2 linked regions of the Sphaerotilus microaerophilus genome follow. The protein of the gene in region 1 interacts with the protein of each later gene in a pairwise test. Links are inferred from orthologs where the notes say so. Each region holds a gene or a part of one and is shown on either strand. Other genes may lie near its edges. The genes, in order: leuS and ligA.

Region 1 (6,420 bases):
CCCAGGGTGACCTTGACCGCGTTGGCCAGGACGTTCACGCCCTCGACCATGCGATGACGGGCGTCGGAACCGAAGACGACGTCTTTAGCTGCCATGTGTTTACTCCGAATTCTTCAAATAGGGGATGGTTTGCGTGGAGGGGAAGAAGCAGCCCGAGGCTTACTTCTGCACCACGGCAAACAGGTCTTCTTCGCGCATGACCAGCAGCTCTTCGCCGTCGACCTTGACGGACTGGCCGCTGTACTTGCCGAACAGGACGCGGTCACCCACGGCGACGTTCAGGGCCACGAAGTCGCCCTTGTCGTTGCGCTTGCCCGGGCCCACGGCCAGGACTTCACCCTGATCGGGCTTCTCTGCGGCGTTGTCGGGGATCACGATGCCCGAAGCGGTCTTGGTTTCTTGTTCGAGGCGCTTGACGATCACGCGATCGTGCAGAGGACGAAGTTTCATCGTATCTCCTAGGGAGGAAAGACTGGACTGTTTGGGAATCGGTGGGGCCGTCGCCGGCAGGGCGCAAACGCCGCCCACCTCCCCCGGCAGGTTCACCAAAGAGAACACCACCCGGGATCACTAGCACTCATCACCTGCGAGTGCTAACAGCGAGATTATAGGAACGATGTGCGGGCTTTCAAGGGGCCAGGGATCTGCCCTTGTTCTACGGGTTTTCCCGCCCTCAGGGCCGCAGCGCCAGCGGCGGCGGCGGCGCAGCGCCCCGCTTGGGCAGCGGGCGCAGCGCCTCCACCGTCTGCAGCATCAGCCGCCTGAGCGCCTCCCAGGGGTCGAGCGGCCAGGCGGGATCGCGCAGACCCTTGACGATGCCGTCCACGGTGTGGGCGTCGGCCACCAGGGCGTCGAGGGGGGCATCGGGCAGCTGCGGCAGCACGCGCTCCAGCAGGCGCTCCTTCTGGCCCCAGACACGCGCCTCGCGCAGCGCCAGCGGGGGCGGTTTGCCCTCGCGCAGCGCGATCTGCACGCGGCGCAGCGCGCGCAGATCCTCCGACAGGGTCCAGTGCACCAGCACGGCGGCCTCGCCCTCGGCGCACAGGCCGTCGAGCATGCGCAGTGCGCGGGGCACGTTGCCGGCCAGCACCGCCTCGCCGAGCTTGAAGACGTCGTAGCGCGCCACGTTGAGCACGGCCGATTCGATCTGCTCGAAGCCCAGCGTCGCGCTGGGATGCAGCAGCGCCAGCTTGCTGATCTCCTGGTGCGCGGCCAGCAGGTTGCCTTCGATGCGGTCGGCAAAGAAGGCCAGCGCGCGCTGGCCGGGCTCGCCGTCCTCGACACGCAGGCCCTGCGCGGCCAGGCGCTGGGCGATCCACTGCGGCAGCGCGGGGCGCTCGATGGGGTCGACGCGCACGCTGGCGCCGGCACCGTCCAGCGCGGTGAACCAGGCGCTGGCGAGCTGGGTGCGGTCCAGCCGCGGCAGCAGCACGAGGATGAGGTTGTCGTCCGACAGCGTCTCAACCAGCCGCTGCAGCGCCTCGGAGCCCTCCTTGCCAGGCTTGCCGCCGGGGATGCGGATCTCGATCAGGCGGCGGTCGGAGAAGAGGCTGAGCGCGCTGGTCTCGCCCAGCAGGCCGGACCAGTCGAAGTGCGCGCCTTGCACGGTGTGCACCACCCGCTCGCTGTAGCCCGCCTGGCGGGCGGCGGCGCGCACCGTGTCGGCGGCCTCCTGCGCCAGCAGGGCCTCGTCGCCGTAGACAACGTACACCGGGCGCAGGCCGCGGGCCAGGGCCTGGGGGAGCTGTTCGGCGCGCAGCTGCATGGCGTGGACCGGTGCGCTGCGATCAGCGGGCCGAGGCCGCCGCCGCAGCAGCCGATGCGGCCGAAGCCGCGGACGCAGCCTCGGCCACGGCAGCCGGGCCGATCGTGGCCAACCGCCGCAGCACCTGGGTGGCGATGTCGGCGTGCATCGCGCGGTAGAGGATCTGCGCCTCCTGCTCCTTGGCCAGCGAGATCGACTCCTCGAAGGTCATGTCGCGTGCCAGCGCCAGCTCGGTGGGCTCGATCAATTCGCGCCCGCCGGGCGTGCGCACGCGGTAGCGCAGCCGCGTGCGCAGGCTGAGTTCACGCACCTGGCCAGCGGCGGTGGTAGAGGTGGCGACCTGATTCTGGCTGTCGAGCAGCGCCTCCAGCACCAGGTCGGCCTCGGCGGGCGCCTCCACCAGCGTGACACCCGGGCTGGCACGCAGCTGGCGGCGCAGCTCGTCGGCCTGGCCGGAGTAGCGCGAGAAGCCGGCCAGGTGGATGCGCTTGAGCTGCAGCTCGGGCGGGCGGCGCAGCTGGAAGCCGCAACCGGCCAATGCCAGGGACACCACGGTGGCCGAGCCGACCAGCCAGGAGCGCCGCGAGATCGTCATCACGAGCCGGGTCAGACGACCACGTTCACCAGCCGACCGGGCACGACGATGATCTTCTTCACCGGCCGGCCTTCGGCGAACTTGGCCACGTCGGGGCTGGCCGCGGCCGCCGCCTCGATCGCGGCCCGGTCGGCGCTGGCGGGCACCTTGATCGCGCCACGCAGCTTGCCGTTGACCTGCAGCACCAGCTCGATCTCGTCCTGCACCAGCGCGGCCTCGTCCACCGCGGGCCAGGGTGCGTCGAGCAGGTCGCCCAGGCGAGCCGCAAAACCCAGTTCCTGCCAAAGCGACCAGGTCAGGTGCGGGCAGGCGGGATAGAGGCCGCGCAGCAGCACCGAAACGGCTTCGCAGAGCACCGCGTCGTCGCCAGCCGAGCCGTCCGGCTTGAAGGCTTCCATCGCGTTGAGCAGCTTCATGCAGCCCGACACCACGGTGTTGTACTGCATGCGCTCGAAGTCGTAGCTGATCTGCTTGAGCACCAGGTGCAGCTCGCGGCGCAGCGCCTTGGCCTCGGCACGCAGCGGCGCCTCGCTCAGGTTGCCGGCGGTGGCGGTCTTCAGCCGGGCCTCGTTCTTCGCCGCAAAACCCCAGACGCGCTTGAGGAAGCGGTGCGCCCCCTCGACGCCGGCGTCGTTCCACTCCAACGTCTGCTCTGGCGGGCTGGCGAACATCACGAACAGGCGGGCGGTGTCTGCGCCGTACTGGTCGATCAGCGCCTGCGGGTCCACGCCGTTGTTCTTGGACTTGGACATGGTGCCCACGCCCTGGTAGTCCACCGCCGAGCCGTCGCTCTTCAACTTGGCGCCGACGATCTTGCCGCCCGCGTCGAAGACGTTCTCCACCTCGTGCGGCCAGAAGTACTCGATGCCGCCCTTCTCGCCGCGGCGCGAGTAGATGTGGTTGAGCACCATGCCCTGCGTGAGCAGGCGGGTGAAGGGCTCGCTGACGCTGACCAGCTTCAGGTCGCGCATCACCTTGGTCCAGAAGCGCGCGTACAGCAGGTGCAGGATGGCGTGCTCGATGCCGCCGATGTACTGGTCCATGCCCGGCGTGCCGGCCGAATTCCCCGCGCCCATCCAGTACTGCGTGCCCTCGGCGACCATCTTGTCGGCGTTGGTCGGGTCGCAGTAGCGCATGTAGTACCAGGAGCTGTCCACGAAGGTGTCCATCGTGTCCGTCTCGCGGCGCGCCGGCTTGCCGCAGCAGGGGCAGGTGACGGCCAGGAAGTCCTCGCGCTTGGCCAGCGGGTTGCCCGAGCCGTCCGGCACGCAGTCGATCGGCAGCACCACCGGCAGGTCCTGCTCGGGGACCGGCACGGCGCCGCAGCTGTCGCAGTGGATGATGGGGATCGGGGTGCCCCAGTAGCGCTGGCGGCTGATGCCCCAGTCGCGCAGGCGCCAGGTGGTCTTTTTCTCGCCCAGCCCCTGGGCGGCGAGCAACTCGGCGACCTTGCTGACGGCGTCCTTGTAGGCCAGGCCGTCCAAAAATGCAAATTCAGCGCCGGAGTTGACGCAGACCGCGCGCTGCTTGTCGCCGTACCAGTCGGCCCAGGCGTCGAGCGAGAACGGCTCGTCACCCACCTTCACGACTTGCTTGATCGCGATGCCGTACTTGTTGGCGAAGGCGAAGTCGCGCTCGTCGTGCGCCGGCACGCCCATCACCGCGCCGTCGCCGTAGCTCATCAGCACGTAGTTGCCGACCCAGACCTCGACCTGCGCTCCGGTCAGCGGGTGGGTGACGAACAGGCCGGTGGCCATGCCCTTCTTTTCCTGCGTGGCCAGCTCGGCCTCGGTGGTGCCGCCCTGGGCGCATTCGGCGATGAAAACCGCCAGCGCCGGGTTGCCCGCCGCGGCGTGCGCGGCCAGCGGGTGCTCCGGCGCCACGGCGCAGAAGGTCACGCCCATGATCGTGTCGGCGCGCGTCGTGAAGACGTAGAGCCGCCCGCCCTGGATCAGCTCGCCGTCGTTAGCGCGGATCTGATGCGGAAAGGCGAAGCGCACGCCCTCGCTCTTGCCGATCCAGTTCTCCTGCATCAAGCGCACGCGCTCGGGCCAGCCGGAGAGGTAGTTCGGGTCCTCGGGGTTCGCCACCGCGCTGAGCAACTCGTCGGCGTACTTCGTGATGTTCAGGTAGTAGCCCGGGATCTCGCGCTTTTCCACCGGCGCGCCCGAGCGCCAGCCCCGGCCGTCGATGACCTGCTCGTTGGCCAGCACGGTCATGTCCACCGGGTCCCAGTTCACCACCTGGGTGCGGCGCTCGGCAATGCCGGCCTCCAGCATCTTCAGGAAAAGCCACTGGTTCCACTTGTAGTACTCGGGGTCGCAGGTGGCGACCTCGCGGCTCCAGTCGATCGCCAGGCCCATCGCCAGCATCTGGCCCTTCATGTGGGCGATGTTCTCGCGCGTCCACTTCTCCGGCGGCACGCGGTTCTTCAACGCGGCGTTCTCGGCGGGCAGGCCGAAGGCGTCCCAGCCCATGGGCATCAGCACGTTCATGCCCTTCATGCGCAGCTGGCGCGTGAGCATGTCGTTGATGGTGTAGTTGCGCACATGGCCCATGTGCAGCTTGCCCGAGGGGTAGGGCAGCATCGAGCAGGCGTAGAACTTGGCCTTGCTGGCGTCCTCGGTGACGCGGTAGGCGTCGGCAGCACGCCAGGCGGTCTGGGCGGCGGATTCGACGGCAGCGGGATCGTATTTCTCGTTCATGGCGCGGCAGCAGCAAGCAGGGGAGCGGTCCGTCGTCCTGCGACGGCAGGCGGACCTCGCCGATCGGGCGGCGGAAGCGGGGGATTATCGCGTGGGGCCGGGGCGAGCCCGGCGTCGGGTGCGCTCAGGGCGCGATCAGCGCGCCGCCGAGGCCGCAGCGGCGGTCGACCCCGGCTCGGTGACAAAGGCGATGCGGTTCAGCCCCGCTGCCTGCAGCTGGCCGATCAGCTCGGCCACGCGGCCGTAGGGCACGGCGCGGTCGGCGCGCAGCTGCACCTCGGGCAGTTCGCCACCGCGCTTGGCCACGGCCGCCAGGCGCTCTCCAAAGGCAGGCGGGGGCAGCTTCTCTTCACCCAGGTACAGGCTGCCGTCGGCCTGCAGCGCCACCTGCAGCGCCTGCGGCGCCTCGGTCACCGGCGTGGCGCCGTCGGCCTTGGGCAGGTCGAGTTTCAAGCTGGCGGTCATCAGCGGCGCGGCGATCATGAAGATCACCAGCAGCACCAGCATGACGTCAATCAGCGGCGTCATGTTGATGTCGCTCATCGGCTGCGGGCCGGGGCTGCGTTCGAGGCGACCGAAGGCCATCGCGATGGCTCCTCCGTCAGCCCGCTTCGCCGCTGCGCCGCTCGCCCGGGGAGCGATCCAGCAGCATCTCGCGCAGGTCGTGGGCAAAGCCCTCCAGCTCCGCCTCGCAGGCGCCCACCCACTTGCCGAAGACGTTGTAGGCCAGCACCGCAGGGATCGCCACGGCCAGGCCGGCGGCGGTCATGATGAGCGCCTCACCCACCGGGCCGGCCACCTTGTCGATGCTGATGCTGCCGGCCGCCGAGATGCCCAGCAGCGCGTGGTAGATGCCCCAGACGGTGCCGAACAGGCCGATGAAGGGCGCCGTGCTGCCCACCGAGGCCAGCAGCACCTGGCCGTACTGCAGCTGGGCGACGATGCGGTGCAGCGCGTCACGCAGGCGGCGCGTCAGTTGCGATTCGGCCTGGCCGGCCGACTCCAGCGTGCCCGCCGGCGGGGTCAGCAGCGCGGCATCGAGCAGGGGGGTGAGCACCTGCTCACGGTCGATCGCCTGCAGCTGCAGGCGCGCCGATGCCAGGTCGGCACCGGACCAGAACGCCGGCACGGCGCGGGCCACGTCACGCCGCACCCGCGTGAGCACCCAGCCCTTCCACAGGATCACCACCCAGGCGGACACCGACATCGCCAGCAGCAACAGCGCCACCGTGCGGGTGATCGCGTCCCCCTCGGCCCAGAGCCTGGCGTAGCCTCCCATGCGAATGTCCTGTGCGGTCCTGTGCCGGGAATCGCTCAGCCGAGGCCAAGCACGTCGTCCATGCCGAACAGCCCGT
Region 2 (6,078 bases), 1.5 Mb from region 1 along the record:
GACGCTCTGGCCGGCGCCCTGCAGCCAGTCCACGAAGTGGTAGGCACTCGGCCCCAGGTCGCCCAGGCCATTCGGGCCGGGCAGCGAGGTGGGGTGCAGCAGCACGCCGGCGGCGCGGGCAGGGAGCTTCATGGGGTGGCGTCGGTGGGCGGTGGGAGGTGGGCGGAGGGAGGGGTTCAGCGGCTGCGATGTTGCAGCAGCGCCAGCGCGGTGCCGCGCAGGGCGGCCAGCGTGTCGGTGATCAGCGCGGTGGGAACGCCTTCGAGGTAGCCGCGGAAGCGCCCCTTGGCCTCGAAGCGCGCACGGAATTCGGAGGCGTAGAAGCGCTCGCCCAGGCGCGGCACGATGCCCCCGCCGATGAAGACGCCGCCGCGCGCCCCCAGCGTCAGCGCCAGGTTGCCGGCCACACCGCCGAGCATGGCGCAGAAGGTGTCGATGGTGCGGCTGCAGGCGGCGTCCTGGCCGGACAAGCCGCGCTCGATGATCTCCGGCGGCGTCAGCTCGGGTGAGGGTTGGCCGAGGGCCTCGGCCACGCACAGGTGCATCGTCGGCAGGCCGGTGCCGGAGAGGAAGCGCTCGGCCGAGACATGTTCGAACTCGCGCCGCGCCAGGCGCAGGATCTCGGCCTCGAAGTCGTTGGCGGCGGCCAGCGTGACGTGCCCCCCTTCGCCCGGCAGGGCCTGCCAGCCGCTGGGTGTGCGGGTCACGGCGCCAACGCCCAGGCCGGTGCCGGGGCCGAGCACCGCCAGCGTGCCCTGCGCCTGTGGCAGCGCGGCGTGGGGGCGCAGCTGTGCGGCGCCCAGGGTGGGCAGCGACAGTGCCAGCGCCTCGAAGTCGTTGAGCACCAACAGCGCCTGCAGCCCGAGATCGGCCTGCAGCGCCTGGCGCGAGAAGGACCAGGGGCTGTTCGTGAAGCTCACCTGGTCGCCGGTGATCGGCGTGGCCACCGCCAGCGCGGCCTTGCGTGGCGGCTGCCAGGGCCGGCCGGCGGCGCGGGCCTGCTCGGCCAGCCCTGCCAGGTAGGCCTGTGCCGCCGCGCCCAGCGTGGCATGGTCGGCCACGGGCAGGGTCTTCACCTGCGCCACGCTGTGGCGGGCCGCCTCGGCGGGGTCGTCGATCCAGCCGAAGCGGGCGTTGGTGCCGCCGATGTCGGCGACCAGCCAGGGCAGGGTGGCCGCCACCTCGTCGGGCAGGGTGGTGGACGCAGTGGACAAGTCGTTCGCAGGGGACGGGGTCGGGCTCATCGTGGGGGCGCGTGGCGGCGGGTCGGAACAGCCGCCGATTGTCGCGGCTGGCTCGGCCTGGTGGGCCTCGGCGCCTAAACTTGACGCATGTCTGTACCTTCGCCCTCCGATGTTTGCGCGCCAGCAGATGCCCAGGCCGTGGCCCGAGCCGCCACGCTGCGCGCGACGCTGAACCACCACGCCCACCAGTACTACGTGCTCGACGCGCCCACCCTGCCGGACGCCGAGTACGACCGGCTGTTCCAGGAACTTCAGGCGCTGGAAGCGGCACATCCCGAATTGCGCGCGGCCGATTCGCCCACCCAGCGCGTCGGCGGCGCGGTGCTGGACGGCTTCACGCCGGTGCGGCATGCGGTGCCGATGCTGTCGATCCGCACGGAGACCGACACCACCGCCGGTGGCGCCCAGGCCTTCGATGCCCGGGTGCGGCGCGAGCTGGAGCTGGGCGAGGTGGGCGAAGGCGCCCCGCCGGTCGAGTACGCGGTGGAGCTGAAGTTCGACGGCCTGGCGATCAACTTGCGTTACGAGCGCGGCGTGCTGGTGCAGGCTGCCACCCGCGGTGATGGCGAAACGGGCGAGGACGTCAGCCAGAACATCCGCACCGTCCGCCAGATCCCCCTTCGGCTGGCGGGCTGCGAGGCGCCGGTGCTGGAGGTGCGCGGTGAGGTCTACATGCGCCGCGACGACTTCGAGCGCCTCAACGAACGTCAGCGCGAGAAGGACGGCAAGACCTTCATCAACCCGCGCAACACGGCCGCGGGGGCGATCCGCCAGCTCGATCCGGCGGGCCTGGCCGACAAGCGGCTGAGTTTCTTCGCCTACGGCCTGGGCGAAGTGCAGGGCTGGGACTTGCCGCAGACGCACTCGGGCGTGCTGGACGCGCTGGTCGGCTTCGGCCTGCCAGTCTGCGCCGAGCGGGCGGTGGTGGCCGGTGCCGACGGTCTGGTGGCCTTCCACCAGCGCGTGGCGGCGCTGCGCGACAGCCTGCCCTTCGACATCGACGGCGTGGTCTACAAGGTCAACAGCCTGGCACTGCAGCAGCGCCTGGGCTTCGTCACCCGCGAGCCGCGGTGGGCGGTGGCGCACAAGTACCCGGCGCAGGAGCAGATGACGCGGCTGCTGGGCATCGACATCCAGGTCGGGCGCACCGGCAAGCTCACCCCGGTGGCCAAGCTGGAGCCGGTGTTCGTGGGCGGCACCACGGTCAGCAACGCCACGCTGCACAACGAGGACGAGGCGCGCCGCAAGGACGTGCGCATCGGCGACACGGTGATCGTGCGCCGCGCGGGCGACGTGATCCCCGAAGTCGTCGGTGTCGTCCCGCCGGCCGAGGGCAATGGCGGGGGCGAGGCCGCGCCCGCACGAGGCGAGGAATTCAACCTCTACCAGCGCCTGGGCGGCCAGTGCCCGGTGTGTGGCAGCACCATCGTCCGCGAGGAGGGCGAGGTGGACTGGCGCTGCAGCGGTGGGCTGTATTGCCCGGCGCAACGCAAGCAGGCCCTGCTGCACTTCGCCAGCCGGCGGATGATGGACATCGAGGGCCTGGGCGACAAGCTGGTCGACCAGCTGGTGGACGCGGGCATCATCCGCACGCTGCCCGAGCTCTACAAGCTCGGCGTGGCCAAGCTCACCGCGCTGGACCGCATGGGCGAGAAGAGCGCTGCCAACCTGGTCGCGGCGCTGGAGCGGAGCAAGCAGACCACGCTGGCGCGCTTCCTGTTCTCGCTGGGCATCCGCCAGGTCGGCGAGGCCACCGCCAAGGACCTGGCGCGGCACTTCGGCCGTCTGGATGCGCTGATGGATGCGAGCGAGGAGCAACTGCTGCAGGTGCGCGACGTCGGCCCCATCGTGGCGCGCAGCATCCGCACTTTCTTCGACCAGCCGCACAACCGCGAGGTGGTCGAACAGCTGCGCGCGGCGGGCGTGACCTGGGAGGAACACGACGGCGCCGTGGCCGACGAGTCCCCCAAGCCGCTGGCTGGCAGGACCCTGGTGCTCACCGGCACGCTGCCCACGCTGGGCCGCGAGGAGGCCAAGGCACTGATCGAGGCCGCAGGCGGCAAGGTCAGCGGCTCGGTGTCCAAGAAGACGCACTACGTCGTCGCCGGCGAGGAGGCCGGCAGCAAGCTCGACCGTGCCCGCGAACTGGGCGTGGCGGTGCTGGACGAGGCGGGACTGCGGGAGTTGCTGGGCGGGGCGGGCTGAGAGCGCCCCCAGACCTGCCGCTTCGCGTCAGGCTCCCCGAGGGGGATGAGGAAACTCGGGGCGGCCCGGCGTTTCCTCATGAGGCCGCACCGCCTGCAGCGTCAGCCGGCCTTCGGCGCTTTCGGCAGCCGTCCCATCAGGTAGAACTCGTCGTTCGGCCGCATGCTGATCAGGTTGGCCATGCGGTTGGACAGGCCGAAGAAGGCGGTGATGGCGCCGATGTCCCAGACGTCCTCGTCGCTGAAGCCGTGGCGGCGCAGCGCCTCATGGTCGGCCTCGACCAGGCGGGACGAGTCGCTGCAGACCTTCAGTGCGAAGTCCAGCATCGCTTTCTGGCGCTCGCTCAGGTCGGCCTTGTGGTGGTTCACCGCCACCTGATCGGCCAGCAGAGGCGCCTTTTCGTAGATGCGCAGGATGGCGCCGTGCGCCACCACGCAGTACAGGCAGCGGTTGGCCGCCGAGGTGGCCACCACGATCATCTCCTTCTCGCCCTTGCTCAGGCCGGAGGGGCGCAGCATCAGCGCGTCGTGGTAGGCGAAGAAGGCGCGGCACTCGTCCGGCCGGTGCGCCAGGGCGAGGAAGACGTTGGGCACGAAGCCGGACTTGGCCTGCACCTCCAGGATGCGGCTGCGCAGGTCCTCGGGCAGGTCGGCGATCTCGGGCACGGGGTAGCGGCTGATGGGCGCGCTCATGGCGGGTGTCTCCTGGGGCGTTGGGCGGGTCGAACCGGGCCAGTTTGCCATGCACGCCTCCCTGCATGCACCCTGCCCGCACCCTGCACGTACTTCCGCTGACGAGGCAGCCGGGCCCGTGGGCTATATTCCCAGCGCCTGCCGATGCCTGGAATCCTGACCGTGATGACTTCTCGCCGTGACCTCGTTCGCCTGACTGCCGGACTGAGTTCCACCCTCTTGCTGCCCGTCGCAGCGCGGGCCCAGTTCCGGGTCGAGATCTCCGGCGTCGGCGCCAGCCAAGTGCCGATCGCGGTGCTGAAGCTGCGCGACGAGGAGCGCGCGCCGCTGCCGATCTCGGCCATCGTGCGGGCCGACCTGGAGCGCAGCGGCCTGTTCAAGATGGTCGATGGCGGTGCCGCCGCCTTCGACGAGACGGCGCGCCCGGTCTTCGCCGACTGGCGCGGCAAGGGCAGCGACGCGCTGGCGGCCGGCTCGATCACCCGCCTGGCCGATGGCCGCTTCGACGTGCGCTACCGCCTCTGGGACGTCGTCAAGGGCACGGAGCTGGCCGCCCAGGCCGTGGCGGTGCCCAAGGAAGACCTGCGGCTGGCCGCGCACCGCATCGCCGACGAGATCTACCAGAAGCTCACCGGTGACCGCGGAGTGTTCTCCACCCGCATCGCCTACGTCTCGAAGACCGCCGGCCGCTACACCCTCTGGATCGCGGACGCCGATGGCGAAGCTGCCCAGGTGGCGGTGTCCGGGCCGGAGCCGATCATCTCGCCGGCCTGGTCGCCGGACGGGCGCTCGCTGGCCTACGTGTCCTTCGAGGCGCGCAAGGCGATGGTCTACGTGCAGGAGGTGGCCAGCGGCAAGCGTCGCGTGGTGGCCGGCTACAAGGGCAGCAACAGCGCGCCGGCCTGGTCACCTGATGGCACGCAGTTGGTCGTGACGCTCACCCGCGACGGCCTCTCGCAGCTATACAGCCTCAGCCGCACCGGCGACAACCTGCAGCGCCTGACCACCAGCAACGCCATCGACACCGAGGCCACCTTCTCGCCCGATGGCAAGTGGGTCTACTTCGTCAGCGACCGGGGCGGCAGCCCGCAGATCTACCGGCTGCCTGCGCGCGGTGGCAACGCCGAACGGGTGACCTTCTCCGGCGGCTACAACATCAGCCCGGCGCTCAGCCCGGACGGCCGTTCCATGGCGTATGTCACGCGCCTGAACGGCAATACCTTCCGCCTCGCGCTGATGGACTTTGGCAGTGGCAACGTCACAACGCTGACCGACAGCAGCGACGACGAGAGCCCGTGCTTTGCCCCCAATGGCCGCCTGATCATGTACGCCAGCCGCGCCGGCGGGCGCGACGTGCTGATGACCACGACGCTGGACGGCTCGATCAAGGCCCGGCTCAACGCACCGCAGGCCGACGTGCGTGAACCGGTCTGGGGGCCCTTCGGGCGCTGAGGCACGACAAGACAGGCCCTGGCGGTGCGGGCGCCGGGGCAGCAGGAGTGAACGATGAAGCACAGACCCCATCCCGAGGCCGGCGCAACGTGGCGCCACCCGGGCCTGGACCTGAACAAGAACCTGGGTCGCCCGGCCCGCTGGGCCGTCGTGGTCGGCAGCCTGGCGGCCTTGCTGGTGGCCGGCTGCTCGTCCACCCGGGTGGATGGCCTGGCTCCGGTCGAGGACCGGCTGGCTGCAGGCTCGGCCGCTGCGCGTGGCAGCACCTCGGCCACGGCGGCCTCGGGTGTTGGGTCCGGGGGGGGAGCGGCCGTTTCGGAAACCCAGATCGCCAGCGTCGACCTTGGCGCGCTCGGTGCTCAGGGCGGTGGCAAGGCCGGTGGCAGCATCGACGCGGCACCGGTAGCGCAGCGGGTGGTCTACTTCGACTTTGACAGCTTTGTCGTCAAGGATGAATACCGGCCCGTGGTCGACTTCGCGGCACG

Evidence for each region.
Region 2: the proteins of leuS (region 1) and ligA interact in binary tests that used the Escherichia coli proteins (3 or more experiments, as listed by UniProt). The link is inferred for Sphaerotilus microaerophilus from one-to-one orthologs.

Annotation. Positions count from the first base shown.
Region 1 is NZ_AP025730.1:1,311,764-1,318,183, reverse strand. The notes cover bases 2,172-5,438. They hold leuS (leucine--tRNA ligase), read right to left. Parts: upstream 5,066-5,438; coding sequence 2,372-5,065; downstream 2,172-2,371. Other genes in these bases: NGK70_RS05795 (ExbD/TolR family protein), read right to left, coding at 5,201-5,438; NGK70_RS05805 (LPS-assembly lipoprotein LptE), read right to left, coding at 2,172-2,360. Also shown: groL (chaperonin GroEL), read right to left, coding at 1-95; co-chaperone GroES, read right to left, coding at 160-450; holA (DNA polymerase III subunit delta), read right to left, coding at 674-1,765; more of NGK70_RS05805, read right to left, coding at 1,788-2,171; more of NGK70_RS05795, read right to left, coding at 5,439-5,650; NGK70_RS05790 (MotA/TolQ/ExbB proton channel family protein), read right to left, coding at 5,667-6,344; dapB (4-hydroxy-tetrahydrodipicolinate reductase), read right to left, coding at 6,380-6,420.
Region 2 is NZ_AP025730.1:2,825,830-2,831,907, forward strand. What follows is about bases 966-3,890. They hold ligA (NAD-dependent DNA ligase LigA), read left to right. Parts: upstream 966-1,331; coding sequence 1,332-3,449; downstream 3,450-3,890. Other genes in these bases: glk (glucokinase), read right to left, coding at 966-1,244; NGK70_RS12280 (peroxidase-related enzyme), read right to left, coding at 3,551-3,890. In the rest of the region: malQ (4-alpha-glucanotransferase), read right to left, coding at 1-132; more of glk, read right to left, coding at 177-965; more of NGK70_RS12280, read right to left, coding at 3,891-4,141; Tol-Pal system beta propeller repeat protein TolB, read left to right, coding at 4,307-5,593; peptidoglycan-associated lipoprotein Pal, read left to right, coding at 5,648-6,078. UniProt on the Escherichia coli protein: DNA ligase that catalyzes the formation of phosphodiester linkages between 5'-phosphoryl and 3'-hydroxyl groups in double-stranded DNA using NAD as a coenzyme and as the energy source for the reaction.